One region of the Streptomyces sp. NPDC052036 genome, then DNA from elsewhere that is predicted to be linked to it. Evidence: riboswitches for the same ligand, from Rfam matches in the RefSeq annotation. Region 1 holds a riboswitch; each other region holds the start of a gene.

The links. A riboswitch is a leader RNA that binds a small molecule or an ion and turns the genes downstream of it on or off. The one in region 1 is predicted to bind cyclic di-AMP.
Region 2: linked by a shared signal. The riboswitch ahead of AB0L95_RS39280 (M23 family metallopeptidase) and the one ahead of AB0L95_RS03355 (M23 family metallopeptidase) in region 1 are both predicted to bind cyclic di-AMP.
Region 3: linked by a shared signal. The riboswitch ahead of AB0L95_RS18040 (C40 family peptidase) and the one ahead of AB0L95_RS03355 (M23 family metallopeptidase) in region 1 are both predicted to bind cyclic di-AMP.
Region 4: linked by a shared signal. The riboswitch ahead of AB0L95_RS15610 (transglycosylase SLT domain-containing protein) and the one ahead of AB0L95_RS03355 (M23 family metallopeptidase) in region 1 are both predicted to bind cyclic di-AMP.

The regions. Positions count from the first base shown of each region.
Region 1 is NZ_JBFAWW010000001.1:708,384-715,840, forward strand. Features, by position in the region: gene AB0L95_RS03340 (GNAT family N-acetyltransferase) at 1-681, opposite strand, end outside; gene AB0L95_RS03345 (HPr family phosphocarrier protein) at 854-1,135, shown strand; gene AB0L95_RS03350 (GntR family transcriptional regulator) at 1,394-2,089, opposite strand; gene AB0L95_RS03355 (M23 family metallopeptidase) at 2,289-3,041, opposite strand; cyclic di-AMP (ydaO/yuaA leader) riboswitch at 3,054-3,266, opposite strand; gene AB0L95_RS03360 (pitrilysin family protein) at 3,491-4,879, opposite strand; gene AB0L95_RS03365 (pitrilysin family protein) at 4,876-6,249, opposite strand; gene AB0L95_RS03370 (DNA topoisomerase IV subunit A) at 6,547-7,457, shown strand, end outside.
Region 2 is NZ_JBFAWW010000058.1:14,034-21,490, reverse strand. Features, by position in the region: gene AB0L95_RS39300 (MarR family transcriptional regulator) at 120-635, opposite strand; gene AB0L95_RS39295 (dihydrofolate reductase family protein) at 836-1,984, shown strand; tRNA gene AB0L95_RS39290 (tRNA-Met) at 2,067-2,140, shown strand; gene AB0L95_RS39285 (PP2C family protein-serine/threonine phosphatase) at 2,314-3,690, shown strand; cyclic di-AMP (ydaO/yuaA leader) riboswitch at 3,985-4,142, shown strand; gene AB0L95_RS39280 (M23 family metallopeptidase) at 4,154-5,167, shown strand; gene AB0L95_RS39275 (aldo/keto reductase) at 5,365-6,309, shown strand; gene AB0L95_RS39270 (PrsW family intramembrane metalloprotease) at 6,359-7,457, opposite strand, start outside.
Region 3 is NZ_JBFAWW010000011.1:163,106-170,562, reverse strand. Features, by position in the region: gene AB0L95_RS18075 (8-amino-7-oxononanoate synthase) at 1-1,071, shown strand, start outside; gene AB0L95_RS18070 (DUF397 domain-containing protein) at 1,226-1,450, opposite strand; gene AB0L95_RS18065 (helix-turn-helix transcriptional regulator) at 1,460-2,320, opposite strand; gene AB0L95_RS18060 (ATP-binding protein) at 2,579-3,037, shown strand; gene AB0L95_RS18055 (LysR family transcriptional regulator) at 3,143-4,060, opposite strand; gene AB0L95_RS18050 (LysE family translocator) at 4,189-4,854, shown strand; gene AB0L95_RS18045 (DUF6328 family protein) at 4,793-5,329, opposite strand; gene AB0L95_RS18040 (C40 family peptidase) at 5,434-5,907, opposite strand; cyclic di-AMP (ydaO/yuaA leader) riboswitch at 5,911-6,105, opposite strand; gene AB0L95_RS18035 (hypothetical protein) at 6,519-6,824, opposite strand; gene AB0L95_RS18030 (ATP-dependent Clp protease proteolytic subunit) at 6,832-7,457, opposite strand, start outside.
Region 4 is NZ_JBFAWW010000009.1:86,984-94,440, reverse strand. Features, by position in the region: gene fahA (fumarylacetoacetase) at 1-191, opposite strand, end outside; gene AB0L95_RS15630 (ATP-grasp domain-containing protein) at 414-1,676, shown strand; gene AB0L95_RS15625 (FAD-dependent oxidoreductase) at 1,761-2,963, shown strand; gene AB0L95_RS15620 (DUF664 domain-containing protein) at 3,165-3,548, opposite strand; gene AB0L95_RS15615 (HAD family hydrolase) at 4,070-4,936, shown strand; gene AB0L95_RS15610 (transglycosylase SLT domain-containing protein) at 4,998-5,507, opposite strand; cyclic di-AMP (ydaO/yuaA leader) riboswitch at 5,512-5,712, opposite strand; gene AB0L95_RS15605 (polyprenyl synthetase family protein) at 6,536-7,457, shown strand, end outside.

The DNA of each region.
Region 1 (7,457 bases):
CACTCCCCCGGGTGTGCGGCCCGCGCCGATCACGGCGACCGAGCCGGGGGCCAGCAGTCGCTGCACCGACCGTGCCTCGGCCCGCTGCTCCCGCGCCCGCTGCACGGCCAGCGACCGGTCGGTGGGCTCCAGGTCCAGTTCCAGGCGTACGACGCCGTCCTCGAAGCTGCGCTGCTGCTGGTACCCGGCGTCCGTGAACACCTTGATCATCTTGGAGTTGGCGGGCAGCACCTCGGCGGCGAACCGGCGGATGCCGCGCTCCCTCGCGACCGCCGCGATGTGTTCGAGGAGGGCCGACGCGACCCCGCGTCCCTGGTGCGCGTCCTGCACGAGGAAAGCGACCTCGGCCTCGTCGGAGGGCGCGGAGGCGGGCATGCCGTCGGCGCCGATCCGGTCGTAGCGTACGGTGGCGATGAACTCGCCGCCGATCGTGGCCGCGAGTCCCACCCTGTCCACAAAGTCGTGGTGCGTGAAGCGGTGGACGTCCCTGGCGGACAGACGTGGGTACGGCGCGAAGAAGCGGTAGTACTTCGACTCGGCGGAGACCTGCTCGTAGAAGCTGACGAGGCGGTCGGCGTCATCAACGGTGATGGGCCTGATGCGTGCGGTGCCGCCGTCGCGGAGCACCACGTCGGCCTCCCAGTGGGCGGGGTACTCATGCCGGTCCGACGCGGTCTGCATGGGCCCCAGAGTACGGCTCGCGTCCGGCGACGACGCGAGGCAGGCTGGGGGAACCGTGCGCGGACCGTCCAGCATGCGGACCCTCCGGGGAGGGGGCTTCCGTCCGGTCCGGGAACCCTTCACCATATGGAAAACTGGTCTAGACAACCCTGAAACCGAAGGGCAGCAACACATGGCTGAGCGCCGCGTCAACGTCGGCTGGGCCGAGGGCCTCCACGCCCGTCCCGCCTCCATCTTCGTCCGGGCGGCAACGGCGTCCGGCGTCCCCGTGACCATCGCCAAGGCCGACGGCAACCCCGTCAACGCCGCGTCCATGCTGGCGGTCCTCGGGCTGGGCGCCCAGGGCGGCGAGGAGGTCGTCCTGGCCTCCGACGCGGACGGCGCGGACGCCGCGCTGGACCGTCTGGCCAAGCTGGTCGCCGAGGGTCTCGAGGAGCTCCCGGAGACCGTCTGACCCTTCGGACACCCCGGTCACGAAAGCCGCGTCACCCCTGAGGGACGCGGCTTTCGCCGTCTCCCGGCAGCGGACCCGGCGGGCTTCGCGGCCCCGAGGGCGGCATCTCCACCCGGCGCGCGCGAGAAATTCGGCGCGGTCGCGAGAATTCCGCACCGCACCCGGAAATCACGTACGCCGGATTTATCGGGGCACGCGAGAACGAGGGCAGCCGAAATGGGCTTCGCGGAATATCCCTCTTTGTATACGGCGCCTGTGTTAATGCCGGGCTCCCGACACGTTTACGGCATGTTGCGAAGTCCTCACTCGGTCCGCGCGGTCGCCCGCGCCGGGCAGACGCAGCCGGTGCGCGGCGGTCGCGCGCTCGGTGTGCAGTGCCGTGATGGCGCGCGCCCGCTCACTGTCGCCGCGCGCGACGGCGTCCACGATGCCGCCGTGCTCGGCCCAGGACTCCACGGGGCTGACCGGCGCCTCGACCGTGTACATCCAGGCGATCTTGTGCCGTAGCTGACCGAGCGTCGAGGCGAGCACGGGGCTCCCGCAGGACTGTGCCAGGGTCTCGTGGAACCAGCCGCCCAGCGAGCGCAGATCCTCGCTGGGGCCTCTCCTGACGCGCTCCTGACCCAGTCTGACCAGGCCGCGCAGCACCTTGAGATGGGCCTCGGTGCGACGCTGTGCGGCGCGCGCGGCCCCCAGCGGCTCCAGCAGCATCCGCATCTCCAGAAGGTCGGCGGCCTCCTGCTCGGTGGGTTCCGCGACACATGCGCCCGCGTGTCTGCGGGTGACGACGAAGCCCTCTGCCTCCAGGGTGCGCAGGGCCTCGCGGACGGGGACGCGGGAGACGCCGTAGCGGCGGGCGAGGAGTTCCTCGGTCAGCCGGCTGCCGCGCTCGTAGAGACCCGCGACGATGTCGTCACGGATCGCCGTGCATACCGAGTGCGCCGGAATACGCATGCCCGACCACCGCCTTAATCCCCGTGAAACGTCCCCGGTCGACGTGTGTCCAGCCGACTCTATTGCAGCGCGCCGGAATTTCCGACGGCAGGCCGGAATCCATGGATATTTTTTGGACAGACAGGAGTTCGAAACGACGAAGGCCCCGGCTGAGGGGCCGGGGCCGTCACCTTCACGGGCGCCGTGCGGCGGCCGGCGGTCAGACGTTCACACCGTGCGACCTGAGGTAGGCGACCGGGTCCATGTCCGAGCCGTACTCCGGGGTGGTGCGCGCCTCGAAGTGGAGGTGCGGCCCGGTCGTGTTGCCCGTGGCCCCGGAAAGGCCGATCTGGCCGCCGGGGGTGACGTGCTGGCCCACGGAGACACCGATGGACGACAGATGGCCGTACTGCGTGTAGGTGCCGTCGTTCATCTTGATGACGATCTGGTTGCCGTACGCGCCGCCCCAGCCGATCTCCACGACCGTGCCCGAGCCGACCGCGTGGACAGGCGTGCCCGTGGCGGCGTGGAAGTCGATACCGGTGTGGGCGCCGGAGGACCACAGGGAGCCGCCGGTCTTGTAGCCGGTGGAGACGTACGAGTGGTAGATCGGCGCCACGAACGCGTTCAGCCGCTCACGCTCGGCCTCGCGGGCGGCGCGCTCCTTGGCCTCGTGCTCTTTGCGCGCCTTCTCCGCCGCCTCCCGGCGCGCGGCCTCGGCGGCCTTCTTCTGGTCGGCGGCCTGCTTCTGTGCGGCGGCCTGAGCGTCGATCTTCGCCGCGACCGAGTCGCCGAGGGTGACGGCCCGCATGAGTCCCGTCTCCTCGACGGGGTGCCCGGCGGCGAAAGCCGGGGCGGCCAGGGTGCCGATGGCCCCGGTGGTGGTGAGCGCCGCGACGCCCATCGCGTTCGTGGCCGTACGCTGCATACGGCTCGGACGGCGGTGCTTCCCGGTGGCGCAGGTGAACGCCATGAAGTGGCTGGTCCTTTCCTTCCCTCTCGCCTACCGGGTTAGCTGACGGGTTCGGAGCAGGAAGGTCTCCTACGGGCTGGCGCCCGATTCACCCCAGGGACTGCGTGGGCCCTTCCGGCCGCGAAGGCGACGAGAGCGGGCCCCTCCGGCCGCGAAGGCGACGAGAGAAGGTGGGTCCCCGGCTCCCCTGGCTCGCGCCGTACGGGGACTCGGCGATGACTGTCCGGTGCCGCGGGTGCGGCGCACTGCCTGACGAACAGCCCGACAGACGCTAGAAGGGCCCTCTGTCCCCCGGCAAACCGAGCGTGGGGTTTGTAGCGCATCCCACAGGGCAGAGGGGCAGCCTCTATGGCAATACGGACAAAACCCAAGGAGAAGGGCCCTGATGACGGGGGACGTCACCAGGGCCCCTGCGGAACGTCGCCGTTCCGGACGCCTGCCAGGAGCGTCTACTCGGCCCGTACGACGTGCACTTCGCCGATGCCGAGCGCCTTGACGGGCTCCTCGATCTGCGCGGCGTCACCGACCAGGACGGTCACCAGACGGTCCACCGGGAAGGCGTTCACGACGGCGGCCGTGGCCTCGACCGTGCCGGTGTCGGCGAGCCTCTGATAGAGCGTCGACTGGTAGTCGTCCGGCAGGTGCTGCTCGACCTGGTCGGCGAGCGAGCTCGCGACGGCGGCCGCGGTCTCGAACTTGAGCGGCGCCACACCCACCAGGTTCTGCACGGCGACATCGCGCTCGGCGTCCGTCAGCCCCTCGGCGGCGAGCGTGCGCAGTACCTTCCAGAGGTCGTCGAGCGCCGGGCCGGTGTTCGGCGTGTCGACGGAGCCGCTGATGGCCAGCATCGCGGCGCCGGTGCCGTCGGGCGCGGAGCGCAGGACCTGGCCGAACGACCGCACACCGTAGGTGTAGCCCTTCTCCTCCCGCAGGACGCGGTCCAGGCGCGAGGTCAGGGTGCCGCCGAGGCAGTACGTGCCGAGCACCTGTGCGGGCCACACCCGGTCGTGGCGGTCCGCGCCGACGCGGCCGATGAGCAACTGCGTCTGGACGGCCCCGGGGCGGTCCACGATGATCACGCGGCCGGTGTCGTCGGCGGTCACCGGGGGCACGGGGCGCGGCTTGGCGGCCTCCCCCGTCCAGGCCCCGAGGGTGTCGCCGAGGAGCGCGTCGAGGTCGACGCCAGTGAGGTCGCCGACCACGACGGCGGTGGCCGTGGAGGGCCGCACATGCCGCTCGTAGAACCCGCGGACGGCGGCCGCGTCGATGGTCTCGACCGTCTCCTCGGTGCCCTGACGCGGGCGCGACATCCGCGAGGACGCCGGGAACAGCTCCTTGGAGAGCTCCTTGGCGGCGCGGCGGGCCGGGTTCGCCATCTCGTGCGGGATCTCGTCGAGGCGGTTGTGCACCAGGCGCTCGATCTCGCTCTCGTCGAACGCCGGTGCCCTCAGGGCGTCGGCGAGCAGCCCGAGCGCCTTCGGGAGGCGGGAGACGGGCACTTCGAGGGACAGCCGCACCCCGGGGTGGTCGGCGTGCGAGTCGAGGGTGGCGCCGCAGCGCTCCAGCTCGGCGGCGAACTCCTCGGCGGAGTGCTTGTCGGTGCCCTCCGAGAAGGCGCGCGCCATGATCGTGGCGACGCCGTCGAGGCCGGCCGGCTCGGCGTCCAGGGGTGCGTCGAGGAGCACCTCGACGGCGACGACCTGCTGGCCGGGGCGGTGGCAGCGCAGCACGGTCAGGCCGTTGTCCAGGGCGCCGCGCTCGGGTGCGGGGAACGCCCAGGGCCGGGCCGTGCCGGGCTGGGGCTGCGGGTGGAAGTCCATGGTCGCGAGCTCGGTCACTTCGCCGACTCCTCGTCGTTGCTGGTGCCTTCGGCAGCGGTGGTCTCGGCGGCTTCCGGGGTGTCGGCAGTGACCGGCTCGTACACGAGCACCGCGCGGTTGTCGGGGCGCAGGCGGGCCTTGGCGATCTCCTGCACCTCCTCGGCGGTGACGTCGAGCACCCGCTGCACGGCGGTCAGGGCGAGCTGGGGGTCGCCGAACAGCACCGCGTACCGGCACAGTTCGTCCGCGCGGCCCGCGACCGTGCCGAGCCGGTCCAGCCATTCGCGCTCCAACTGGGCCTGGGCGCGCTCCATTTCCTCGGCCGTGGGGCCCTGCTCGGCGAACCGGGCCAGCTCCTCGTCGATGGCGGACTCGATGACGGGCACCTCGATGTCGCCGGAGGTCTTCACGTCCAGCCAGCCCAGGGAGGGCGCTCCGGCCAGCCGGAGGAGACCGAAGCCGGCGGCGACGGCCGTGCGGTCACGCCGTACGAGCCGGTTGTAGAGCCGGGAGGACTCGCCGCCGCCGAAGATGGTGAGGGCCAGGTCCGCCGCGTCGCACGCACGCGTGCCGTCCTGCGGCAGCCGGTAGGCGGCCATGAGGGCGCGCGCCGGGACCTCGTCCTCGACGACCTCGCGCAGCTGCTCGCCGATGATGTCGGGCAGCGAGCCGTCGCGCGGCGCGGGCTTGCCGTCGTGGGCCGGGATGGACCCGAAGTACTTCTCGACCCAGGCGAGGGTCTGCTGCGGGTCGATGTCCCCGACGATGGAGAGGACGGCGTTGTTGGGCGCGTAGTACGTGCGGAAGAAGGCGCGCGCGTCCTCCAGGGTGGCCGCGTCCAGGTCCGCCATCGAACCGATGGGCGTGTGGTGGTACGGGTGGCCCTCGGGGTAGGCGAGCGCGGTCAGCTTCTCGAAGGCGGTGCCGTACGGAACGTTGTCGTAGCGCTGGCGGCGCTCGTTCTTCACGACGTCCCGCTGGTTCTCCATGGACTCGTCGTCGAGGGCGGCGAGCAGGGAGCCCATGCGGTCGGCCTCCAGCCAGAGGGCGAGCTCCAACTGGTGGGTCGGCATGGTCTCGAAGTAGTTCGTGCGCTCGAAGCTCGTCGTGCCGTTCAGCGAGCCGCCCGCGCCTTGCACCAGCTCGAAGTGGCCGTTGCCTTTCACCTGTCCCGAGCCCTGGAACATCAGGTGCTCGAAAAGGTGGGCGAGGCCGGTGCGGCCCTCGACCTCGTGACGCGAGCCGACGTCGTACCAGAGGCACACCGCCGCGACCGGGGTCAGGTGGTCCTCGGAGAGCACCACGCGCAAACCGTTGGCCAGGCGGTGCTCGGTCGCTGTCAGGCCCCCGGAGCCTGCCTCGGCTGTGGCCGTGTGACCCATGGGCATGTACGTCCCTTCGATCGCGGAGCTGTCGCGGAATCCCGCAGTTTCCTACCAGTCCTGTCACTGTATGCAAGCGTGCGGACCAGTGGCGAAGTTCCCGGGCTGCGTACGCCCAGAGCGAGACTGTGATTACGGGGGGTGGAGGACACCGTACGGTGTTGACAACCCCAGGACGCGCCCGTTCCCGGGCCGAGGGCTCCGTAGTACGGGTCCTGGTCCGCGTTGTCGGTGCGGCGGTCCACAATGGTCGGCGTCAGATTCCGTTCATGCCCAGCGCAGACTGTGAAGGAGCCGGCAGCAATGGCCCGCCGCAGCACGAAGACCCCGCCGCCCGACGACGACTACGAGGAGAAGATCCTCGACATCGACGTCGTCGACGAGATGCAGGGCTCCTTCCTCGAGTACGCCTACTCGGTCATCTACTCCAGGGCCCTGCCGGATGCCCGCGACGGCCTCAAGCCGGTGCACCGGCGCATCGTCTACCAGATGAACGAGATGGGCCTGCGCCCCGAGCGCGGCTATGTGAAGTGCGCCCGTGTCGTGGGCGAGGTCATGGGCAAGCTGCACCCGCACGGCGACGCGTCCATCTACGACGCCCTGGTGCGCATGGCCCAGCCCTTCTCGATGCGTGTCCCGCTCGTCGACGGCCACGGCAACTTCGGTTCGCTCGGCAACGACGACCCGCCGGCCGCCATGCGGTACACCGAGTGCCGTATGACCGAGGCGACGAGCCTGATGACCGAGTCGATCGACGAGGACACGGTCGACTTCGCGCCCAACTACGACGGCCAGGAGCAGGAGCCGGTGGCCCTGCCCGCCGCCTTCCCGAACCTGCTGGTGAACGGCGCCTCGGGTATCGCGGTCGGCATGGCGACGAACATGCCGCCGCACAACCTGGGTGAGGTCATCGCGGCCGCCCGCCATCTGATCCGCTATCCGAACGCGGATCTGGACGCCCTGATGAAGCACGTCCCGGGTCCGGACCTGCCGACCGGCGGACGGATCGTCGGCCTCTCGGGCATCCGGGACGCCTACGAGTCGGGCCGCGGCACCTTCAGGATCCGCGCCACGGTCTCGGTGGAGGACGTGACCGCGCGCCGCAAGGGCCTGGTCGTCACCGAGCTGCCGTTTACGGTCGGCCCGGAGAAGGTGATCGGCAAGATCAAGGACCTGGTCGGCTCGAAGAGGCTCCAGGGCATCGCGGACGTCAA
Region 2 (7,457 bases), on a different contig from region 1:
GCGGGTACGGAGGATGCGCCCCATGCTTCAGATTTGAAGCACAACCTCGGTCGGAGACTCTAGCGCGCGCTCGCTTTAAATTTCAAGCAATTACGTGCGACACGGTCCGGTCGCTCAGGTCACTCCGCCGCCCCGGACGAGCGCCGGCGCCACGGCAGACCGTCGCACGCGGGGCGCTCCTCGCCGCCCTGGAGCGCCTCCGTGATGCGGGTGGAGATCGCTTCCAGCTGGGTCACCTGCTCGGGCGTGAGATGGTCGAAGACGGCGGCGCGGACCGTCTCGACATGGCCCGGGGCCGAGCGTTCCAGGAGCTCCATGCCCGCGCCCGTGAGGACCGCGATACTGCCGCGCCGGTCGGTGGGGCAGCCCTCCCGGCGGACCGTGCCGTCCTTCTCCAGGCGGGTGACGACGTAGGTCAGCCGGCTGCGCGTGATCTTCAGCGTCTCCGCGAGGTCGGTCATCCGCATCTGGTGGCCGGGCGCGGCGGAGAGGTTGGCGAGGACGGAGTAGTACAGATGCGGCATGCCGGCGTCCTGCTGGAGCTGCCGGTCGATCACGTCCTCCAGGAGCCATGACGCGGCGAGGTACGCGCGCCAGGCGCGCAGTTCCTCGGGGGTGAGCCAGCGGGTCGTCATGCCACCAGTGTAGTTATTGTTTAAAAGTTGAAACAAGATCCCGGATTCCCGTCGGATCTGGACCTCCGGCCCCGGCCCGGCGCATCCTGGCCACGCGGCCAGGGGCCCCGACCGACCCGGACCTCCCTGTCCTTCGACTCCTGCTCCGCCCTGGTCCCTCGTCCCTAGTTCCTCGCCCTTCGACCCTGGAGTGCACCCCCATGGCCCAGCCCTATGTCCTGTTGTCCGCCGCCGTCTCCCTCGACGGTTCTCTGGACGACACCGGCCCCGAGCGGCTCCTGCTGTCCGGACCGGAGGACTTCGACCGGGTCGACGAGGTGCGGGCGGGCAGCGATGCGATCCTCGTCGGCGCGGGCACGCTGCGCACCGACAACCCGCGGCTGCTGGTCTACTCCGAGGAGCGGCGCGCGGCCCGGGTCCGTGCGGGGCGGCCGGAGTACCCGCTGAAGGTCGTGGTCAGCGCGTCCGGCGACCTCGACCCGGAAGCTCTCTTCTGGCACACGGGGGGCGCGAAGGCGCTCTACACCACGGACAAGGGCGCGGAGCGGCTGAGCGGGCTGCTGCCGGCGGACGTGGACGTGGTCGCGCTCGGCCCGGATGTGGAGTGGCGCGCCGTGCTCGCTCACCTGGGGGACGTCAAGGGCGTGGGCCGGCTGATGGTCGAGGGCGGCGGACAGGTGCACACCCAGCTGCTGCAGCAGGGCCTCGCGGACGAGCTGCAACTCGTCCTTGCGCCGCTGGTCGTGGGGCAGCCCGACGCACCGCGGATGTTCGGGCCGGGGGCCTACCCGCCGGGACGGATGCGGCTGCTGGAGACGCGGCCGGTCGGGGACGTCGTGCTGATGCGCTACGCGCCCACGGCGCCCGGCACCGGCGGGTCGGCCTCCGCCGCGGACCGGCACTGGCTGGAGACCGCGTGCGAGCTGGCGGCGCAGTGCCCGCCCTCCCGGACGGCCTTCAGCGTGGGGGCGGTGATCGTCGCGGCCGACGGAACGGAGCTGGCCCGGGGGCACTCCCGGGAGGGCGGGGACCCGGTGGTGCACGCGGAGGAGGCGGCCCTGGCGAAGCTGGACCCGGCGGATCCGCGCCTGGCCACCGCGACGGTCTACAGCAGCCTGGAGCCGTGCGCCCGCCGCGCCTCCCGGCCCGCGCCGTGCGCCCGGCTGATCCTCGACGCCGGAGTGCGGCGGGTGGTCACGTCCTGGCGTGAGCCGGACACGTTCGTGGCGGCGGCGGACGGCAACGGTCTGCTGACGTCGGAGGGGGCGGATGTGGTGGTGCTGCCCGAGTACGGGGAGCGGGCCAAGGCCCCGAACGCCCACCTGCTGTCCCCGGACGAAGGCCGCTGACGGCCGGAAACGCTGGTGAAGCCCCGCGGACGTAAACCTGTGTGCTTCGTGTCCTGCGCATGGCGTACACTGGAATCACCGACGCGGGGTGGAGCAGCTCGGTAGCTCGCTGGGCTCATAACCCAGAGGTCGCAGGTTCAAATCCTGTCCCCGCTACTGACGGCCGAGGGCCGGAATCCGAAAGGGTTCCGGCCCTCGGTTTTTTCTGTGTTCTTCACCCACTCCTCCCCCTTCCCGCCCGGGGCCTCACCTATCCCCGTCCACAGGGTGTGTACGCCGGTCGGCCCACAGCGGTCGCCCCTCGCCCGTCCTGCGGGAAGCCTGGACGGGTGGTTCAGCAAGGTGGCGCGTGGCGGATCGAGGCGCCGTGCGACGAGCAGGACAGCGGGCCAGGGCCCGGAACTCCGTACGAGGGGAGCGACATCCCGCACGAAGACACCAGCGGCGGCCCGGCCGTGAACCCTCCCCCGAAGGACAGCGAACGGCCCGCCGACCGGCCGGACGCCTGGCCCGTCGATCGGCCCGAGGGCCGACGCGACGGTCAACCCCAGGATCGGCCCGACGGTCAACCCCACGATCGGTCCGAGCACGTCCGGCCCCCGGAGCCCGGCTCGGCGGAGAGCCGGCGGAGTTCGTGCGCGCGGGCGTTTCTGCGGGCCCTGCCCGCGCTGCTCATCGGCCTCGGTGTCTGCTGCGGCCGGCTGACCCCGTCCGTCTTCCCGGCCGTCCCTCTCTTCACCGCCGCCCCGCTCGTCGCCGCGCCCCTGCAATCGCTGCGCGGCACCGTCGTCACCGGCACCGCGGCCCTCGCCGCCGTCCTGGCCGTGCACCTCGGGCTCGGCGTGCCAGGGTCGTCCGGCGCGGCCACCGAGGCGGTCACCACCGCCGCGGCCGCCGTACCCGCCGTGCTGATCAATGTGCTCGTACGCCGCAACGACGCACGCCTCGCCTCCGCCCGCCGGATCGCCGAGGCCGCCCAGCGCGCCGTACTGCCCGAGCCCCCCGCGCGGATCGGGGGGCTCCGGATCGCCGCCCGGTACGAGGCGGCGCAGGCCGACGCCTATATCGGCGGCGACCTGTACGCCGTCCAGGACTCACCGCACGGTGTACGGCTCGTGGTCGGGGACGTGCGGGGCAAGGGGACGGGTGCCGTGGCCGCGGTCGCCGTCGTGATCGGCGCCTTTCGGGAGGCCGCCGAGCAGGAGGCCACGCTGGAGGCCGTCGCCCAGCGCCTGGAACGGGCGCTGTCGCGCGAGGGCATCCGCCGGGACGGTCCCGACACCGACGAGGAGTTCACCACCGCGGTCCTCGCGGAGATCCCGCACGGGGAGGAGGGCGTCGTGCGGATCGTCGACCGGGGGCACCCCGCCCCCCTGCTTCTGCTCCCGGACGGCACCCTGCGCGAACTGGAGGCCCGCGAGCCGGCGCTGCCGCTCGGCATGGGCGACCTCGCCCTGGGGCCCGACCGCGCGGAGAAGTGGGACTTCCCGCCCGGTTCGACGCTGCTCTTCTTCACAGACGGCGTCTCGGAGGCACGGGACGTGCGCGGCGAGTTCTACGATCCGGTCGGCCGCCTCGTCGGCCGGGTTCTGCCCACGCCCGGCGCCGTGCTGGCCGCCGTCACGGAGGACGTCGCCCGCCACACCGGCGGTCAGGCCACGGACGACATGGCGCTGCTCGCCGTGCGCCGGTCCGAGCACCCCTGAACCCCTCGCAGGGCCAGGCACCCCTGAACCCGTCGAAGGGCCAAACACCGCTGAACGTCCGACCCTTGTCACGGTGGGTGAGCAGGGGGCCTCTCTCGCATAACAACTGACGTACCGTCAGAACGGATGGGGTGGATGGGGTGCGGTCAACTCGCCCGTTTTCCACCGTTCCTGTCGTTAAAGTCCTGGCCAGAAGCGTTAATGATCTGTCCGAAGAGCTTGGAATCCAGGCCTGGCGTCTATTAACGTTCGATAACGCAGCGCGGTCGTCCCAGCCGTCATCAGAGGCGGCTCCGTGCCCGTGTGCCGAATCCCGCGAGGGAGCCGGGGAACCACCACCTTGGGGTGAATCGAGCGGATATCGCCGTGTCAAAACGGTTGGTATACGCGCGTAGGAGACCTTCCTGCTCCGAACCCGTCAGCTAACCCGGTAGGCGAAACGGAAGGAAAGGAGTGCGCCCACGTGGCGTCCAACCGGCCTGCCGAGAGCACCTCGTTCGCTCCCAGCGGCACGCAGACGATCGGCTTTGCGTCCCGCCCCGACGAGGGCCCCTGGGAGGAGTGGAATCCCACCGAGGATTCCGTCCGCCCCGTCCGCGGTCGGCACCGCGTCACCAAGCAGCGCGGCGGCGGACTCGCCCGCAGCTCCACCGTTCTGGGCGTTGGCGTGATGGCCGCGGTCGGCGCGGGCGGCATGGCCACCGCGCAGACCGGCAAGCCGCCGGTGCCCATATCCCTCCCCGATCTCTCCTCGGTCACCCACTCGGCCAAGGAGCTCATCGGAGAGGACACCAGCGCCCCCGAGGGCTCCGCCACCGCCCTGAGCGCCGCCGGAGTGAGCACCGCCGACTCCGCCGCGGGCACCGAGGACGCGGGCGAGGCGCTGCGCAGCCGGATCATGCAGCAGGCCGAGTCCCAGCAGGACCGGATCGCCGCGGCGGCCGCACAGGCCGCCGAGGACGCCGCCACGAAGAAGGCTGCCGCAGCGGCGGCCAAGGCCCAGGACACCGCCAAGAAGGCGGTGGCGGCGGAGGTCAAGAAGAAGGCCGAGGCCGCCCGACTGGCAGAACTGGCCAAGCAGTTCACGCTGCCGACCTCCTCGTACACCCTGACCTCGCGCTTCGGTGACGCCGGCGCCATGTGGTCCTCCGGCTACCACACCGGCCTCGACTTCGCCGCCCCCACGGGCACGCTCATCAAGGCCATCCACAGCGGCACCGTCACCCAGGCCGGCTGGGCGGGCTCGTACGGCTACCGCACGGTCCTCACCCTCGACGACGGCACCGAGCTGTGGTTCTGCCACCAGTCGTCGATCAGCGTCAGCGTCGGCCAGAAGGTCTCCACGGGCGACGTCATCGGCCGCGTGGGCGCGACCGGCAACGTCACCGGGCCGCATCTGCACCTGGAGGTCCACCCGGGCGGCGGCAGCGCGATCGACCCGATGGCGTGGCTGCAGAGCAAGGGCGTCAACCCCTGACATCCGCGTCCGCGCCCTTCTCCCCGGCGCGTGCCACTTCCTGAACCCCGGCGGTCCTGGCGACAACCCCCGATGTCAGGGCTGCCGGTCAGGCGTGTCCACGTCCTTCCGGCCGGAACCCGGCAGGCCGGAATTCACCCATGTGGAACAGCCTCCGACCGGAATAATGACTTCCGGATCGAGTGCTGAAGTAGCACATGACTTCCCTTCGCAAGCTCGGCTCCTCGGACCTCGAGGTCTTCCCCCTCTCCCTCGGCGGCAACGTCTTCGGCTGGACCGCCGACGAGGCGCAGTCCTTCGCCGTGCTCGACGCCTACGCGGCGGCCGGCGGCAACTTCGTCGACACGGCCGACGTCTACTCGGCGTGGGCACCCGGCAACAAGGGCGGCGAGTCCGAGACCGTCATCGGCAAGTGGGTCGCGGCGCGCGGCAACCGCTCCGACGTGATCATTGCGACCAAGGTCAGCCAGCACCCCGAGTACCAGGGGCTGGGGGCCGCCAACATCAAGGCCGCGGCGGACGCCTCCCTGCGCCGCCTGGGCACCGACTACATCGACCTCTACTACACGCACTTCGACCAGCCCGAGGTGCCGGTGGAGGAGATCATCGGCGCGCTCGACGAACTGGTGAAGGCGGGCAAGGTGCGCGCCATCGCCGCCTCCAACATCTCCGCCGAGCGCCTGCAGGCGTCCCTCGACTTCTCCGAGCGCGAGAACCTGGCCCGGTACGTGGCGCTGCAGCCGCACTACAACCTGGTCTCGCGGGACACCTACGAGGGCCCGCTGCAGGACGTCGCGGCCCGCGCGGGCCTGGCGGCCGTCCCGTACTACGCCCTCGCGTCCGGCTTCCTGACCGGCAAGTACCGGCCGGGCACGACCGTGGACTCGGCGCGCGCGCAGGGCGCGGGCAAGTACCTGGAGACCGAGCGCGGCCGGCATGTGCTCGCGGCCCTCGACGAGGTCGCGCAGGAGCGCGGCGCGCAGATCCCGACGGTGGCCCTCGCGTGGCTCGCGGCCCAGCCGACGGTCGCGGCCCCGATCGCCTCCGCCCGCACGGTGGAGCAGCTGCCCGCGCTGCTGGCGGTGGCGGACCTGACCCTGACGGAGAAGGACCTGGCCAGGCTGACCGAGGCGTCCGCGTAAACGCGGCATCCGACGAGGGCTGTCCCCGCATCCGGGACAGCCCTCGGCTCTACGGCCGATAGGGGTTGTGCGAGGGATACGCGGGATACGCGGGATACGGCGTCGTCGGCCCGTACCGCGGCGCCGGGTACCACGGGACGTGCCCGTACCCGTAGCCGTAGCCGTAGCCGGGCCAGACCGGCAAAGGCATCGGCGCCGTCGTGTGCGCCGCGTGCGCCAGCGCAGGCCGTGCCACCGCACGCCGCGCCCACAGCGCGGAGAGCAGCTCACCCTCCCGCTCGCCGAAGTCGGCTCCCGCCCGGCCGCGGCGCCCCCGGTGCCGCAGGAACGCCAGTGACGTCGCATACGCCTCGTACTCCGCGACCGAGCGTGCCGCCGCCTTCCCGAAGTGCTGCCGCGCGTACTGCCGGGCCAGCCGGCGCGCCCGCATGGAGCCGAGCACGAAGGGTTCCGCCGGCCCCAGCCACCCGGTGGCCGCGTACGCAGGAAGCTCCTCCCGCACCGTTCTCAGCTCCCGCTGCCGTGTCCAGATCACCAGCCAGGTCAGCAGGGCGAACGCGGGCGCCATGAAGGACGCGTACACCGCGAAGAACCCGTACTCGCCGAACGACGAGGATCCGTTCCACATCGAGTGCATGCCCATGGCGAGCAGCAGCCCGCCCAGCGGCATCAGGACACGGCGTGCCCGCCGGTGCTCCGCCGACATCGCCGCGACACCGAATCCGATGCCGGTGAGCACGGTGAACAGCGGATGCGCGAAGGGCGCCATCACCACCCGGACGAAGAAGGTCGCGGCGGTCACGGAGGCGAGGCCCCGCCCGCCGCTGAGCTGGTCCGTGCCGAAGGCCGTGCCCAGATAGAGGATGTTCTCGGTGAAGGCGAAGCCGGTCGCGGTGACCCCGGCTATCACCACCCCGTCCACGATCCCGGTGAAGTCCCGTCTGCGGAAGAGGAAGACCAGCAGTACGGCCGCCGCCTTCGCGGACTCCTCGACGATCGGCGCTATCAGGGTCGCGCCGAGCGTGTCGGCGCTGTGCGGGTCGGCGGTCGCGGTGGCTATCCACCGGGTCGCGAAACTGTTGGCGACGATCGCGATGAGCGCGGCCGCACATGCTCCCCAGGCGAAGGCGAAGATCATGTTCCGCCAG
Region 3 (7,457 bases), on a different contig from region 1:
CGGACGCTGCGTCCCCGGCCCGCCGACTCCCCGCTGCTCGACCTGGCCGGCAACGACTATCTGGGCCTGTCCCGCCATCCTGAGATCACCGACGGCGCCGCGGAGGCGGCCCGGCGGTGGGGCGGCGGCTCGACCGGCTCCCGGCTCGTCACCGGAACGACGGAACTCCACGGCGAACTGGAGCGCGAGCTCGCCGACTTCTGCGGCTTCGAGGCGGCGCTCGTCTTCTCCTCCGGCTACGCGGCCAATCTCGCCGCGGTCAGCGCGCTCGCGCCGCACGGCTCCCTCGTCGTCTCCGACGCGGGAAACCATGCCTCGCTCATCGACGGCTGCCGGCTCGCCCGCGGCACGACCGAGGTCGTCGCGCACGCCGACCCCCAGGCGGTCCGCAAGGCGCTCGGCACTCATCGCGGGCCCGCCGTGGTGGTCTCCGACACGGTGTTCTCGGTGGACGGCGACGCGGCACCGCTGGACGGACTGGCGCAGGCGGCACGGGAGTTCGACGCCGGGCTGATCGTCGACGATGCCCACGGGCTCGGCCTGCTCGGGGCCGGCGGCCGGGGCGCTCCGTATGCGGCCGGTCTCGCGGGCGCGCCGGACGTGGTGGCCACGGTGACGCTGTCGAAGTCGCTCGGCAGCCAGGGCGGTGCGGTCCTCGGCCCGGCGCCGGTGATCGACCATCTGGTCAACGCGGCGCGGACGTTCATCTTCGACACCGGGCTCGCCCCGGCGGCGGCGGGTGCGGCGCTGGCGGCGCTGCGTCTGCTGCGCCGCGAGCCGGAGCGTGCCGAGCGGGCCCGCACGGTGGCGGCGACCCTGCACGCCCGCCTCACGGCCGAGGGCCATGAGGCGGTGCGCCCGGACGCCGCCGTCATCTCCGTGCGGGCCCCTTCTCCCGAACTGGCGGTGCGCTGGGCGGCGGACTGCCGGGCGGCGGGGGTCGCCGTCGGCTGCTTCCGTCCGCCGTCGGTGCCCGACGGCATCTCACGGCTTCGGCTGACGGCCCGTGCGGATCTCACCGACGGGCAGATCGAGCACGCCGTGCGCGTGATCGGCGAGACGCGACCGTGAGTCGGCGGGACGGCCGTGCGTCGCTCGTCGTACGCGGATGAGCGGTACGGAGCCGTGAGCGGAGTACTCCGTCGGACGTGGGGGAAAACGTTCGGACGCGAGGGGGGAATCGACTCGAAAATGGCTCAAAAGAGCCCGAGTCGAGCGGAGAGGATCAGCTCAGCCCCGTCAGGAACTCCTTCCAGGCGTCGGGGGTGAAGAGCAGGGCCGGGCCGGTCACGTTCTTGGAGTCGCGCACGGCCACCAGTCCCTGCCAGGGGCCGGTGCCCGGTCGGGCGGTCTCGACGCAGTTGTTCATTCCCGTGCTGCGGCTGCTGCGTCGCCACCTTGCGCCGTGGAGTGAGGTACTGAGGGGGATGTGCCGAGGCGGTGCTGACATGGTGCCTCCTTACGCATCGCCCGCCAACGCGGCGATGTAATCCAACGTGTCCTCGGGCGAAAGGGCGTGGATCCGAAGGGTGTCGAAGGCCTCGCAGTAGGCCTGGAGGTCTTCTTTCCGTTCGAGGTAGAGGCTACTCGTCAAGTGGTCGAGAACGACTACATCCAGATCGGATCTGCTCGGAAAGGAGAAGATAACGAAAGGCCCGGTGATTCCGATATGCGCCCCGGCGGCGAACGGCAGCACCTGTAGTCGCACATGGGGCAACCGGGCCGCGTCCAGCAGCCGCCGCAGCTGCCGCGTCATGGTCCTGGGCCCACCGACCCCCCGGCGCAGCACGGCCTCGTCCAAGACGGCGCTCAGCCGCAGCGGCGGATCCGCGCGCAGTACCTCCTGACGGGCCAGCCGCACCTCCACCAGGGCGTCCAGCTGGGTGTCCTCCAGGGTGCCCACGGCGGCCCGGGTGACGGCCCGGGCGTAGTCCGGCGTCTGCAGCAGCCCCGGCACCACCGAGGTCTCCAGCGTGCGCATCCCGCTCGCCTGTGACTCCAGACTGATGAAGTCGCGATAGGCCGGAGGCAGCACCCCGCGGTACGCGTGCCACCAGTTCTGCCGGCCGTCGCCGTCCTCCGAGCCCGCCAGCACCAGCAGCAGTTCCCGCAGTTCGGGATCCTCGATGCCGTACGCGTCCAGCAGCAGTCCTACGTCCCGCGGCTTGACCCCGCTGGATCCCGTCTCGATCCGGCTCACCTTCGACTGGTGCCAGCCGACACAGGCGGCCGCCTGACCGCTCGTGAGACCCGCCCGGGCGCGCAGGCCCCGCAATTCGGCGCCGAGTTTGCGGCGGCGCACCGCTGGTCCGTACTGCATGGCCGACTCCCTCCGCCCGGGGCGCGGTTTTCACAGCGACGGTAGGCGACGGTAAAGCATCACCCCGAGGGCCTCCCGAATACGGTCGGTCGTCGGAGAGTTCACCGCTTCGGGCGACAGATATATGCATATCTCGGGGGATGACACTCGGGAGGGCCCTGGTGATGGCAGTCTGGCGCGCAGCACCAAGTCCGGGACCGTTCTCGAACAGACCGCTCCGTGTCGGACTCCGGTCCCGTGGAAAGGGACGACGTCGCCATGGCAGACCATCAGGAAGCATCCGTCACTCTGCCGAGCGATCCCGCCTCGGTCTCCGCCGCCCGAACATATGTCTCGGACATTCTCACGGAATGGGGTCTGCCGAACGATGCCGAAGTCGCCGACTCCCTCCGCTTGATCGTGTCCGAACTGGCGACCAATGCGGTGCAGCACACCTTCGGGCAGTCACCGACGTTCACGGTCGACATCGCGCTCGCGCGGGAGGAATTACTGCGCATCGGCGTCACGGACAGCCACCCGCGCTTCCCCAAGCGACTGCCCGCCTCCGTCCAGCAGGACAACGGTCGCGGCATGGTGATCGTCCGTTGCCTGACCGCCGAGCACGGCGGGACGCTCACCGTGCGGCCCACCCGGGAGGGCGGCAAGACGGTCGCGATCGAACTGCCGTGGACCATTCCCGTGCGGTCGGTCTCGGCGGCGGCCCAGCCGGATCCCTGACCGCGGCGGGAGCGGGTGTCCGACCCTGTCGCCGGGTGGCCCGGCCGCCCGGCGCCGTGCCGTGGACGCCGGACGGGTCCCGCCCGGTGCACGGCCGGCGGCCTCTCAGCTGTGCCGCGTCGCTCGGCCGAAGGCACCGCGCAGCAGAGCGCGGAAGGCGTCGGCCGCGGGTGCCGGTTCGTCGGTGCGGTGCGCGACCGAGATCGTGCGACGCAGGGTGCCCGGCTCCAGGGGCCGTACCCCGAGCGGGGTCGCCGTGGTCCTGGCCACCATCTCCGGCACCACCGCCACCCCGAGACCGGCACTGACGAGTGCGCACACCACGGCGTATCCCGGCGTCTCGACCAGGACCGCCGGGGTGGCCCCGGCGGCGGCGAGGGCGGCTTCCACGCCCCGCCGTGCCGGATGCTGCGGCGCCATGCTGATCAGCGGCTGCCCGGCCAGCTCGGCGGGCGGCAGCCGCGACGTCTCCGCGCTCAGCACGTGGCCGGGGCTCGTGACCAGGACCAGCTCCTCCGTCAGTACGGGTTCCAGGGACACGGACGACGGCAGCGGTACGGGCTCGGCGGGCTCGTAGGTGTGCGTCAGCGCCAGATCGATGTCGCCCGCCGCCACCGCGTGCACCCCGGCCGGCGGGTCGTAGTCCGCGACCGCCAGTTCCACGTCCGGATAGGCCCGGCGGAACGCGCTGAGCGCCGGCGGCAGCAGATGGATGCCCGCAGTGGGAAAGGTCCCGAGCCGCAGTGTGCCGCCCCTGAGGCCGGTGAGCCGGGCGAGCTCGTGCCGGGCGCGCTCCAACTCGTCCAGCACCCGCCGCGCCCGTACCACCAGCAGTTCGCCGGCCCCGGTCAGCCGTGTGCCCCGCGGATGGCGTACGAGCAGCGCGGTGCCCGCCTCCCGTTCCAGCTTGGCCAGCTGCTGGGAGAGCGCGGGCGGCGTGTAGCCGAGACGCTCGGCGGCCCGGGTGATCGAACCGGCCTCGGCGACCGCCACCAGCGCCGCGAGCCGTGTCGCGTCGTACACACATCCCCCTGCCGGTCGAGGCAGCCCTGAAAGAGATGCTCAAGGCTCAAGCCCTAAAGAGATGCTTAAGGCTCACCCAGGATATTCGACATACCTGCTGAAGGCTCGAGGGCGGCAGGGTGGTCCGCATGGACACACAGCTCATCGCCTTCACCGGTGTGGCCGCGGGCATGGTCGCGATGCCGGGCGCGGACTTCACGGTCGTCGTACGCAACGCTCTGATCTCCCGGCGCGCCGGCGTCGTCTGCGCCCTGGGCATCGCGGGCGGGCTGCTCATCCACACGACGCTGGCGGTCGCCGGGGTCGCCACGGTGCTGGTGGCCGTGCCCGGACTGTTCCGCACGTTGCAACTGCTCGGCGGCGGCTATGTGCTCTATCTGGGCGCCCGGACCCTCTGGGGACTGCGCCGCCGCGAGGCCTCCGCTCCCGTCGCGGCACCCGCGGGGCCGGTCCCCGGCCATGACGAGCACCGGGCGGCGGGGGACGTGCCCCGGGGGCGGCCGCTGCGGCAGGGCTTCGTGACCAACGCGCTCAACCCGAAGGCGTCCCTGACCTTCCTCAGCCTGCTGCCGCAGTTCGTGCCCGCGGGCAGCCCCGCGATGCCGAGGACCCTGGTGCTCGCACTCATCGTGCTCGCGGTCTCGCTGGTGTGGTTCCCCACGGTCGCGCTGCTCGTGGACCGGCTCGGCCGCCGTCTGCGCCGGCCGCGGACCGCACGGACCCTGGAAGCGGTCACCGGGGGCGCTCTGACGGCGCTCGGTCTGGTGCTTCTCCTGGAGCCGCTCCTGGCCTGATGACCGCGTGCCGTACCAACATCGGCAGGACGCGCCACAGGGCCGTGCACACCAGGAGCGTTCCCGCGCCGGCCGCGATGCCCGCCGTGCGGCCCAGCGACACGTCCACCACCAGCAGCACCGAGCCGGTGAAGGCGAAGGCCAGCACCACCATCCCGGCGGCGGCGAGCCGGGAGGAGATCCGCACGATGACGGGCTTGACGTTCTTCTGGAAGAGCATCCGGTGCAGTGCCGCCGGTGCCGTGAACAGGGCCGCGGCCAGCATCGCCAGCAGCAGGGTCGTGACGTACGTGATGCGCTGGGCGGTGTCGAGGGTCGGGAAGCGCTGGGTGAACGCGAGGGTCAGCAGGAACGCGAAGAGAATCTGCACCCCGGTCTGGGTGACGCGGAGTTCCTGCAGCAGTTCGGCGAAGTTGCGGTCAGCGCGCTCCAGCGGTGTCTCGTGCCGTGCCTCGGGGGGTGGTCGGTCGGCCATGGTCAACGAGTAACCGCTGCGACCCTCTTCACGCCACCGGGGCGGCCGTACGGGCGCCCCGACCGCGGGGTGACGGCGCCCGTGCCGTCACCCCGCCCGCCGGGTCAGCTGACCCGGCCGTACCAGACGCTCTTGGTCCAGATCTTCTCCAGCCGTACGACGGAACCGGTCTTCGGGGAGTGCCAGATCTTTCCCTTCCCGGCATAGATGCCCACGTGGTAGACGCTTCGGCCGGAGTGGAAGAACACCAGGTCACCGGCCTTGCGGTGGGAGGCGGAGACATGGTGCGTCTTGTTGTACTGACCCGCTGCCGTGCGGGGCAGGGCCTTGCCGGCCTTCTTGTAGGCGTAGAGCGTGAGCCCCGAGCAGTCGAAGCGGCGTGGTCCGGTGGCCCCCCACTTGTAGGGGGCGCCCTTCTTGGACGCCGCGACCTGGAGCGCCTTGGTCGCCGGTGTCGCTGCCGCAGCGTCGCTTGCGACGCCCGGGACCGCGATGCTGCCGCCGACGGCGGCGAGAGTGAGGGCCGAGGCGGTGCCGGCCCGGGTCAGCAGCGACGGGACACGATTGAGCGCAGTCATGCGCAACCCTTCGTCAGCCGCCTGTGAAGGATGACCTGTCGGATTCGGGCTGGCGAAGTAGCCCGGCCGCTTGCGCGGCTTCACCCCAAGGACCCCCGGATCTCTCCGGCGGCCCGCCTTGCTGGGTCCTCCACTCCTGCCGATCCACTCCTGTCGACCGGTCATCCGGGCGGCGGCAGGATTCGGCGTCCGCCCGGACCGCCCCGCCGCGGTGGCGGGGGCTTGTCGTCAGGAAGGGATCTTCACCCAGGGATGTCGGAAAATCACAACGGAACCGGGGGTTTGTGGCATTACTCACCACTCACCCGTTCGGCTGGACACCCTTGTGAGCGCGGGCCGTTGAGGGGACCGACGAGGCCTGGACCTGCGGCGGAGCAACGCATGACGCCCTGGCTGCCCTGCACTTGGCCCACATTCTCCCGGCTCCCGGACGGAGCAGTCGCTACGCCGGCCGGGGGTACGCCATTCGGTCCGTTTGTGTCGCGGGTCCAGGGGCAGGGCCGACGGCGCGAGCCGGGTACGGGGGCCGACCGGACCGTGGCCAACTCCGCACGGGCGCACCGCAGATCACCGTCCGTCAGTCCGGCCCCGCCGGCCCCCGCACGCCTTGGTCACTCCAGCCCCGGTGGTACCGCGACACGGGAGGTGCGGCGCTCGCCGTCGAGGACGCGCAGGGCCCGGGCCAGTGTGGGGCCGTGCAGTTCGTGCTCCCCGCGCTGGTGCATGAGCGTCAAGGCGTCACGCAGAGCAGCGGCCTTGCTCGCCAGGGCCTGGGCGGCGCGCAGTCCCCGGTAGGTGTCCCCGGAGTGCCCGGGGTTGATGCGTCCGAGCAGGTCGACGACGTCGAGATAACGGTCGATCAGTTCGGCCTCCGCCCGGGTCAGTGCGGGCAGCGGCGGCAGTTCGGGCGGCAGCATGGGCGGCTCACCTCGCGTCGGTCGCGGCGCGTGACGCCTTGCGGCTCGGGATGATGCGGTCGAGGAGTCCGTACTCCACCGCGGCCGGTGCGTCGAGGATCGTGTCCCGCTCGATGTCGGCGGCGATCCGCTGCGGGCTCTGCCCCGTATGGCGTACGAGCATCTCCTCCAGCCGCCTGCGTACGCGCATCAACTCCTCGGCCTGGATCACCAGATCACTGGCCTGCCCCTGAACGGGTTCGGGCAGGGACGGCTGGTGGATCAGCACCCGAGCGCCGGGCAGCGCGAACCGCTTGCCGGGCGTTCCCGCGGCCAGCAGCACCGCGGCGGCGGACGCCGCCTGGCCGAGGCAGATCGTCTCCACGTCGCAGCCGACGTACTGCATCGTGTCGTAGACGGCGGTCATCGCGCTGAACGAGCCGCCGGGGGAGTTGATGTACAGCGAGATGTCGCGGTCCGGGTCCTGGTACTCGAGATGCATGAACTGCGCCATCACGTCGTTCGCCGCGATGTCGTCGATCGGCGTCCCCAGGAACACGATCCGCTCGTCCAGCAGCTTCGCGTAGGGATCGAGGGTTCGCTGCCCATAGCCGGTGCGCTCGGTGAACTCGGGCAGGACATGACGTGCGGACG
Region 4 (7,457 bases), on a different contig from region 1:
CTCAGCGAGGGCCCGGACAAAAGGGAGGCGTACGGGGAGCCGAGCGCCCGTGCGGCGGCGCCCGCGTCGAGCACGTGGTCGCCCAGACGGACGCCGACCCTCCGCTCCACGGAGCCGACCGACGAGAACACGCCGTAGGGGAGGTTGTGCGGACCGAAGGGGTCGCCCTCGGGGACGTCGAAGGGGGGCATGGGATGCTGCCTCGCTTTCGTGCACGTCAGGTGTGTCGTGCATGGGGGTGCGTTCCATGTGGTCGTCGCACACGTTACGGGTGAGTTCCCTGTCTTGGGCAGTGTCTAAAGAGTTCGCAATGTCCGAATAGGCCTTGTCGGAGCGTCCAATTCCGGCTTAGCGTCCTTTGGGGACACGGACGGGGTGGGTCCGGTCCATAGGGGGGACACGTGGGGGGACCCGTGGCCAGGAGCACCGGCGCGCCGTTCGACGCGGACCGTGAGGTGCCGGGGCTCATCGTGAAATTCGGCGACTATCCACTGCACCACGGCGGCGTGGGTGCCGTCCGCAGCCTGGGCCGGCTGGGCATACCGATGTACGCGATCACCGAGGACCGTTACACGCCGGCCGCGGTCTCCCGCTATCTGCGGCGAGCCTTCGTGTGGCCGACCACCGGGACGGAGGAACCGGAGCGGCTCGTCGAGGGCCTGCTGCGCATCGGGCGCCGCATCGGACGGCCGACCGTGCTCATTCCCACCGACGAGGAGGCCGCCGTCCTGATCGCCGAGCATCAGGACGTGCTCGGCGGCCCCTTTCTCTTCCCGAAAGTGGATGCCAAACTTCCGCGCCGCCTCGCCAGCAAGCAGGGCCTGCACGAGCTGTGCGTGGAACACGGCATTCCGAGCCCGCAGGCGGCCTTCCCGCAGTCGTACGACGACATCGTGCGGTTCGCCGAGAAGGCCCGCTTCCCGCTCGTGGCCAAGAACCGCGAGGCGTTCGTGCGCCGTGAACGGCCCGCCGTGAACGGGACGACCAGGATCACCACTCCCGAGGGGCTGATCACGCTGGCCCGCGACTGGGGCGAGCGCCCGGGCGTGATCCTCCAGGAGTATCTGCCGAGGGAGGAGGCCGAGGACTGGATCGTGCACGCGTACTTCGGCCAGGACTCCGCCCCGCTCGCCCTGTTCACCGGCGTCAAGGTCCGCTCCTGGCCGCCGCACGCGGGCATGACGGCGAATGCGTACGTCGTCGACAACCCGGAACTCGCGGACCTCGCGGCACGTTTCATCAAGCAGATCGGCTTCACCGGCATCGTCGATCTGGACCTGCGCTTCGACCGCCGCGACGGCCGGTACAAACTGCTCGACTTCAACCCACGCATGGGCGCCCAGTTCCGCCTCTTCGAGAACGAGGCGGGGGTGGACGTAGTCCGCGCCATGCACCTGGACCTGACCGGCCGTACGGTCCCGGAGGGGGAACAGCGCGCCGGTCACCGGTACGTCGTGGAGAACATCGACCTGGCGGCCCTGATGGCCTACCGGCGCAGCGGCTACACCACGCCGCACGCGCCGGCCCGCGCCAGCGGCACGGAGCTGGCCTGGTTCGCGGGTGACGACCCGCGACCGTTCTTCACGATGCTTGCACGCTTCGTACGGCCGGGCGCGAAGCATCTGTATCAGCTGTGGCGGACCAACCGCCGCGGATCCACCGCCAGTACGCGTTAGCGCGTACGGATCACCGCACCAGCACGCCCTGGTGCGTACGGCTCCACCGCGAAGTAGGCACGTCGCGTCCTGGGGAGGGACTTCGTGATTCAACCGGTAGCAGTCATCGGTGCCGGGCCGTTCGGCCTGTCCACCGCCGCCCATCTGCGGGCACGCGGTATCCCGGTACGCGTCTTCGGCGAGCCCATGGTGAGCTGGCGCGACCACATGCCCGAGGGCATGCTTTTGAAGTCGACCCCGGTCGCCTCGAACATCGACGCCCCCCAGAGCGGCCACACCCTGGTCGACTACTGCGACGCGGCGGGCATCCCCCGGCTGGTGACCGACGAGGACATCATCCCGGTCGAGACGTTCATCGGCTACGGCGAGTGGTTCCAGGAGAAGCTGGTGCCCGAGCTGGAGCGGGTCCGGGTCGTCTCCGTGGACCGTCGGCCGGGCGGCGGTTTCGATCTGAAGCTGGACTCGGGCGAGCAGTTCGCGGCGCGGGCGGTCGTGGTGGCCACCGGTCTGTCGGGCCTCGCTCACCTCCCGCCGGAACTGGCCGCCGCCGCGGCGGACGGCCCCACCCCCACGGGACCGGTGTCCCACAGCTCCCAGCACCACGACCTGACCCGGTTCTCCGGCAAGGAGTTGCTGGTCATCGGCGCGGGGCAGTCCGCCCTGGAGACGGCCGCGCTCGCGGCCGAGGCGGGCGCTCGGGTGCGGGTGATCTCGCGGGGCGAGGGCAAGGTGGCCTTCGGTGCGCCCCCCTGGGAGCAGCCGAGGCTCCGCCCCGAATCACCCTTCGGGCGTGCCTGGTCCCTGTGGGCGTTGAGCTACTACCCGCACCCCTACCGGTTCCTGCCGGACCAGACCCGTCATTACCTGGTGCGCCGGGTCCTCGGCCCGCTCGGCGCGTGGTGGCTGCGGGAGCGCTTCCAGAGCAAGGTGCAGGTGCGTGAGGTCGCCCGGGTGGTCGGCGCCTCCGCGCCGGACGGCAGCCCCGTTCTGTCGATCCGGACGCACGCGGGCAGTACGGAGGAGCTCGCCGCGGACCATGTGATCGCCGCCACCGGCTACCGCGTGGACATTGCGGCGATGGACTTCCTGGGCCACGAGTTGCGCACGCAGCTGGGGGTGAGCCGGGGGGCGCCGAGGCTCGGCGCGGGGTATGTGTCCTCCGTGCCGGGTCTGTACTTCACGGGCCTGCCCGCGGCGTCCTCGTACGGGCCGGTGATGCGCTTCGTGTGCGGCACGGAGTTCGCCTCTCCCCGGCTCGCGAAACATCTGGCGTCGGCGCACGGCTGAGGGCGCGGGGCGGAGCCGGGGACAGACGGACGACGGGCTGGGGCTGTGGCATCGTCACGCCCCGGCGCGTCGGTGGGGTGAGCCCAGCCGTCGCAGGCGGCCGGTTCGTCGGTGAGGCGGGCCGGTTCGTCGATCCCGGTGGCGTGCCCGGTCACAGCACCGGCTGATCCGGCGCACCGCGGGGGTCATCTCCGACGCCGCTCACTGCGGCGGGTCCTCTCCGACCCGGCCGTCGATGGACTCGCGGAGGAGATCGGCGTGGCCCACGTGGCGCGCGTACTCCTCGATGAGGTCGATCAGGACGCGTCGCAGACCGGGCGTCCGGTCGGCGGGCCGGCTGCCCGCGGCCGGGCGGTCCAGGCCACCGCCCTCCAAGGCCTCCGCGAGCAGCGCGCGGGAACGCGCCACCGTCTGCCGCCACAGCGCGTACGACTGCTCGGGGGAGTCCTGCGCGGCGGAGCGCCACTCCCGGTCCGGGTCGGCCTCCAGGTCCACCGCGTCCCAGGGCGGTCCAAGTTCGCGCCCGAACATGCGGCGGGAGAAGGAGTCCTCCTCCCCCAGGGCCAGGTGTGTCGGTCTCGTCACCCGCGGCCGGCGGTTCCAGGAGCACCGGTTCGTCATATGGGGTCATGCCGCGCAGGCCGCGGCCCGGTCAAGGGCGGTGGGGCGGGTTCTGCCCGCGTCGCGTCCCGTCGCCACCGCCGGCGGGCCCGAGCGGTACGCGGCGGAACAACTGGTCGTGATCCAGGCGCCGTTCTCGTGATCTATGCGCCGTTCCGCGTCGTGCAGCCGTACGCACTCCGGGAGGCCGTGCGTGCGCTGGGGCGCCGCCTGTTGGACGCGGGCGCCTGAGCGCCCGATGCGTGCACCGGCCGCGCGAGGCGCTGCCGCGCGCCGGGTGGGCCCGTGGTGTGGCACGGGGCCGAAGGACGGGGCCAGTACGGGTCCTGCGCCGGGCCGGGGTGTGCTGGGGCGGGGCGCCCTCGTGTTTTGGACGGCGCTGGGCAACTCGGGTTCCGTGTTACGGGAGTTCGGTGGACACGGGATACCGGACGTCGTCCGGTTCGCGCCGAGTCGCCGGGGCGTTCCATCCGTATTCTCTGATCATGGCCGCACCCCTCGCATATTCACTCATCGCCACTGACCTGGACGGAACGCTGTTGCGTCACGACGACACGCTCTCCGACCGGTCGAGGGCCGCGCTGGCGCGAGCGTCGGCGGCAGGCGCACAGCACCTCGTCGTGACGGGGCGTCCGGCGCCCAGGGTGCGGCCGCTGCTCGACGACCTCGGCAGCACGGGGCTCGCGGTGTGCGGGCAGGGCGCGCAGGTGTACGACGCCGGCACGAACCGGCTGCTGTTCTCCGTCACGCTGGACCGGGAGTTGGCCGAGACCGCACTCGGCAAGATCGAGGCCGAGGTGGGGCAGGTGTACGCGGCCGTGGACCAGGACGGGGTGGACGGGCTCACGCTCATCGAACCCGGCTACCGGATGCCGCACCCCACCCTGCCCGCGGTACGGGTCGAGCGGCGCGACGACCTGTGGTGCGAGCCGATCAGCAAGGTACTGCTGCGCCATCACGCGCTGTCGGACGACGAGTTGGCGACGGCGGCCCGCGCGGCGGTGGGCTCCCTGGCGACGGTCACCATGTCCGGGCCCGGCACCGTGGAGCTCCAGCCGTGCGGCGTCACCAAGGCGACGGGGCTCGCACTGGCCGCCGGCCATCTGGGGCTGGGTCCGTCGGAGACCATCGCCTTCGGCGACATGCCCAATGACATCCCGATGTTCGACTGGGCCGCGCACGGGGTGGCGATGGCCAATGCTCACCCCGAACTCAAGGCCGTGGCGGACGAGATCACCACGTCGAACGAGGACGACGGCATCGCCGTCGTCCTCGAACGACTCTTCGCCGGCCATCGGCCGCCGGCCGACAGCGCCGACCGGCGGTCCGCCGGCTGTCACCAGGCCCGCTGATCGGCTGCCGGGCCTACCGGTCGGGCGTCAGGCTCCCACCGGTAGGCGACCGACAGGCCTCCTAGTACGCGCTGTTGACGTTGTCGATCGAGCCGTACCGGTGGGCGGCGTAGTTGCACGCGGCCGTGATGTTCGCCACCGGGTCGTAGGGATCGAACGACGTGCCGGGTACGTGGTACGCGGCGAAGGTCGGGTCGATGACCTGGAGCAGGCCCTTGGAGGGGATTCCCTTACGGGCGTTGGAGTCCCAGAGGTTGATGGCCCTCGGGTTGCCGGACGACTCGCGCATCACGTTGCGGTAGATGCCGTTGTACGTGCCGGGGATACCGTGCTGGGCCATGACGTCCAGCGACTGACGGATCCAGCTGTCGAGGGTGGTGCCTCTGGTCTTCACGACGGTGGCGGAGGTGACGTTCCCCGGCTTGCCGGGCGCGGCGGAAGCGCTGGTCGCTCCCATGACCGGCAGGGCGAGAAGGGCGGCACCCGTCCCCGCGATTGCGAGGGCACGGGTGAGACGGGTGGCCTTGGAGCCACGATCCCGACGGCGTGCGGGCAGTGCGAAAGCGGACATGTCGCGTTCCTCTCCTGCGCCTGCGAGGTGAGCTGTCGGGTTCGGGCGGGGAGGTGCCCGGCTGTGTCCTCGATGCCGAGGCCACGGCTACACCCCTAGCCGTTCCGGTGTGGTGTCCGGATCGGCGGCTTACCTGGGTCCCCCGCTCCTGCCGTCATGGGTCGATGGGCTCCTGAGCGGTGGCAGGATTCGGCGTTCCGCTCGGATCGAGGGGAAGGTATGCGACAGCACATGTCGGGAACAAGCCTGCACGTCACAGTCCGTCCGAATTGACCTTGAAGTGGGGGAATAATGTCAGTGATCCAGATTGTTAAGCTGGGCTCAAGTTGCCATTAGCAAAGCCGGAGTTGATGGCGCGCCTGCGGCGACCCGCATGTCGAGCACGTGAGCTATTTCACTTCCGCTTCCGTGGTTGTCACCATCACTTCACCATATAAGCTCTTAATTCGGACAAAATGACTGCCCTCTCTGTGGTCCGACTCGGACCTGTCTGGCGGGTGGGGCCGTTGGTGCGGCCCGGACTCCGTTGCCCGTAAGGGGAGTTCTTCGGGTGTGCCGGTCGGGCGGGGTGGGTCTCCGGTCGGCGGGCGCGGCGTGCGAGGGCGGCCGGGCGTGACGGAGGCGCAGGGGCGTGAGGGAGTCGCAGGGGGGCATTCGATGGCCGAAAAGAGGCGCCCGGGGAGCGGGGTGGTGGCGTGCGGGGGAGTTGAAGGGGTGCCTGGCGCCTGTGGGCCTGAGGGGTAAATGGGGTGATTCAGGTAGTAAAACGTGCTTTTCGGTTATGTCAGCGAATGTCTGTTCGTATCAGATGGTCAAGAACATACCGTTCGCGATCCGATACCGCCCGGCCTGGAACAGTGGGCGCTCGTGGTGATCGAAACGTGACCGGATACGCTGACTTGAGTGATGGCGGCGACAGATCGACAAACTCGATGAGCGACGTCGACGTACGGCGTCATCGACCAAGTGACCGTCCTTGAGACCGACCGTGTGACCGTCAGCAGACGTCAGCAGACAGGAGACCCCACGTGACCGTCGTCGGGCCGTTCGGGCTGAGCGTGCGGGACCAGGCTCTGGAAGCCGATGTCCAGGCCGGATTGGCGGCTGTCGAGGAAGGGTTGCTCGAGGCCACCAAGAGTGAGGTGCCCTTCATCACGGACGCCGCACAGCACTTGGTGCGTGCGGGCGGGAAGCGGTTCCGGCCGCTGCTCGTGATGCTCGCGGCGCAGTTCGGTGACCCGTACGCGCCAGGGATCGTGCCCTCGGCCGTGGTCGTGGAGCTGACCCACCTCGCCACCCTCTACCACGACGATGTGATGGACGAGGCCGCGGTGCGGCGCGGGGTGGACAGCGCGAACACCCGCTGGGGCAACTCGGTTGCGGTCCTCACGGGTGACTTCCTGTTCGCGAGGGCGTCGCACATTCTGGCCGATCTCGGTCCCGAGGCGGTCCGGGTCCAGGCGGAGGCGTTCGAGCGCCTGGTCACCGGTCAGATCCTGGAGACGGCGGGTCCGCGGGACGGCCGTGACCCCGTGGAGCACTATCTTGACGTCCTCGGCGGCAAGACCGGCTCGCTGGTGGCGGTGGCGTGCCGCTTCGGGGCGATGATGTCGGGTGCCGACGAGACGGTCGTGGACGTGCTCACGCAGTACGGCGAGCGGCTGGGTGTGGCGTTCCAGCTCGCCGACGACGTCCTGGACATCGCGTCGGACTCGCACGAGTCCGGGAAGACGCCCGGCACGGACCTGCGCGAGGGCGTCCCCACCCTCCCGGTGCTGCGTCTGCGCGAGCGCGCGGAGCGCATGGGGCTGGCCGAGGACATCGCCCTGTGCGAGCTGCTGGACTCCGACCTCACGGACGACGCCCGGCACGCCGAGGCCCTCGCCCGGCTGCGCGCTCACCCGGCCCTGGAGCAGGCGCGCCGCGACATGGTCCGCTATGTGAAGGACG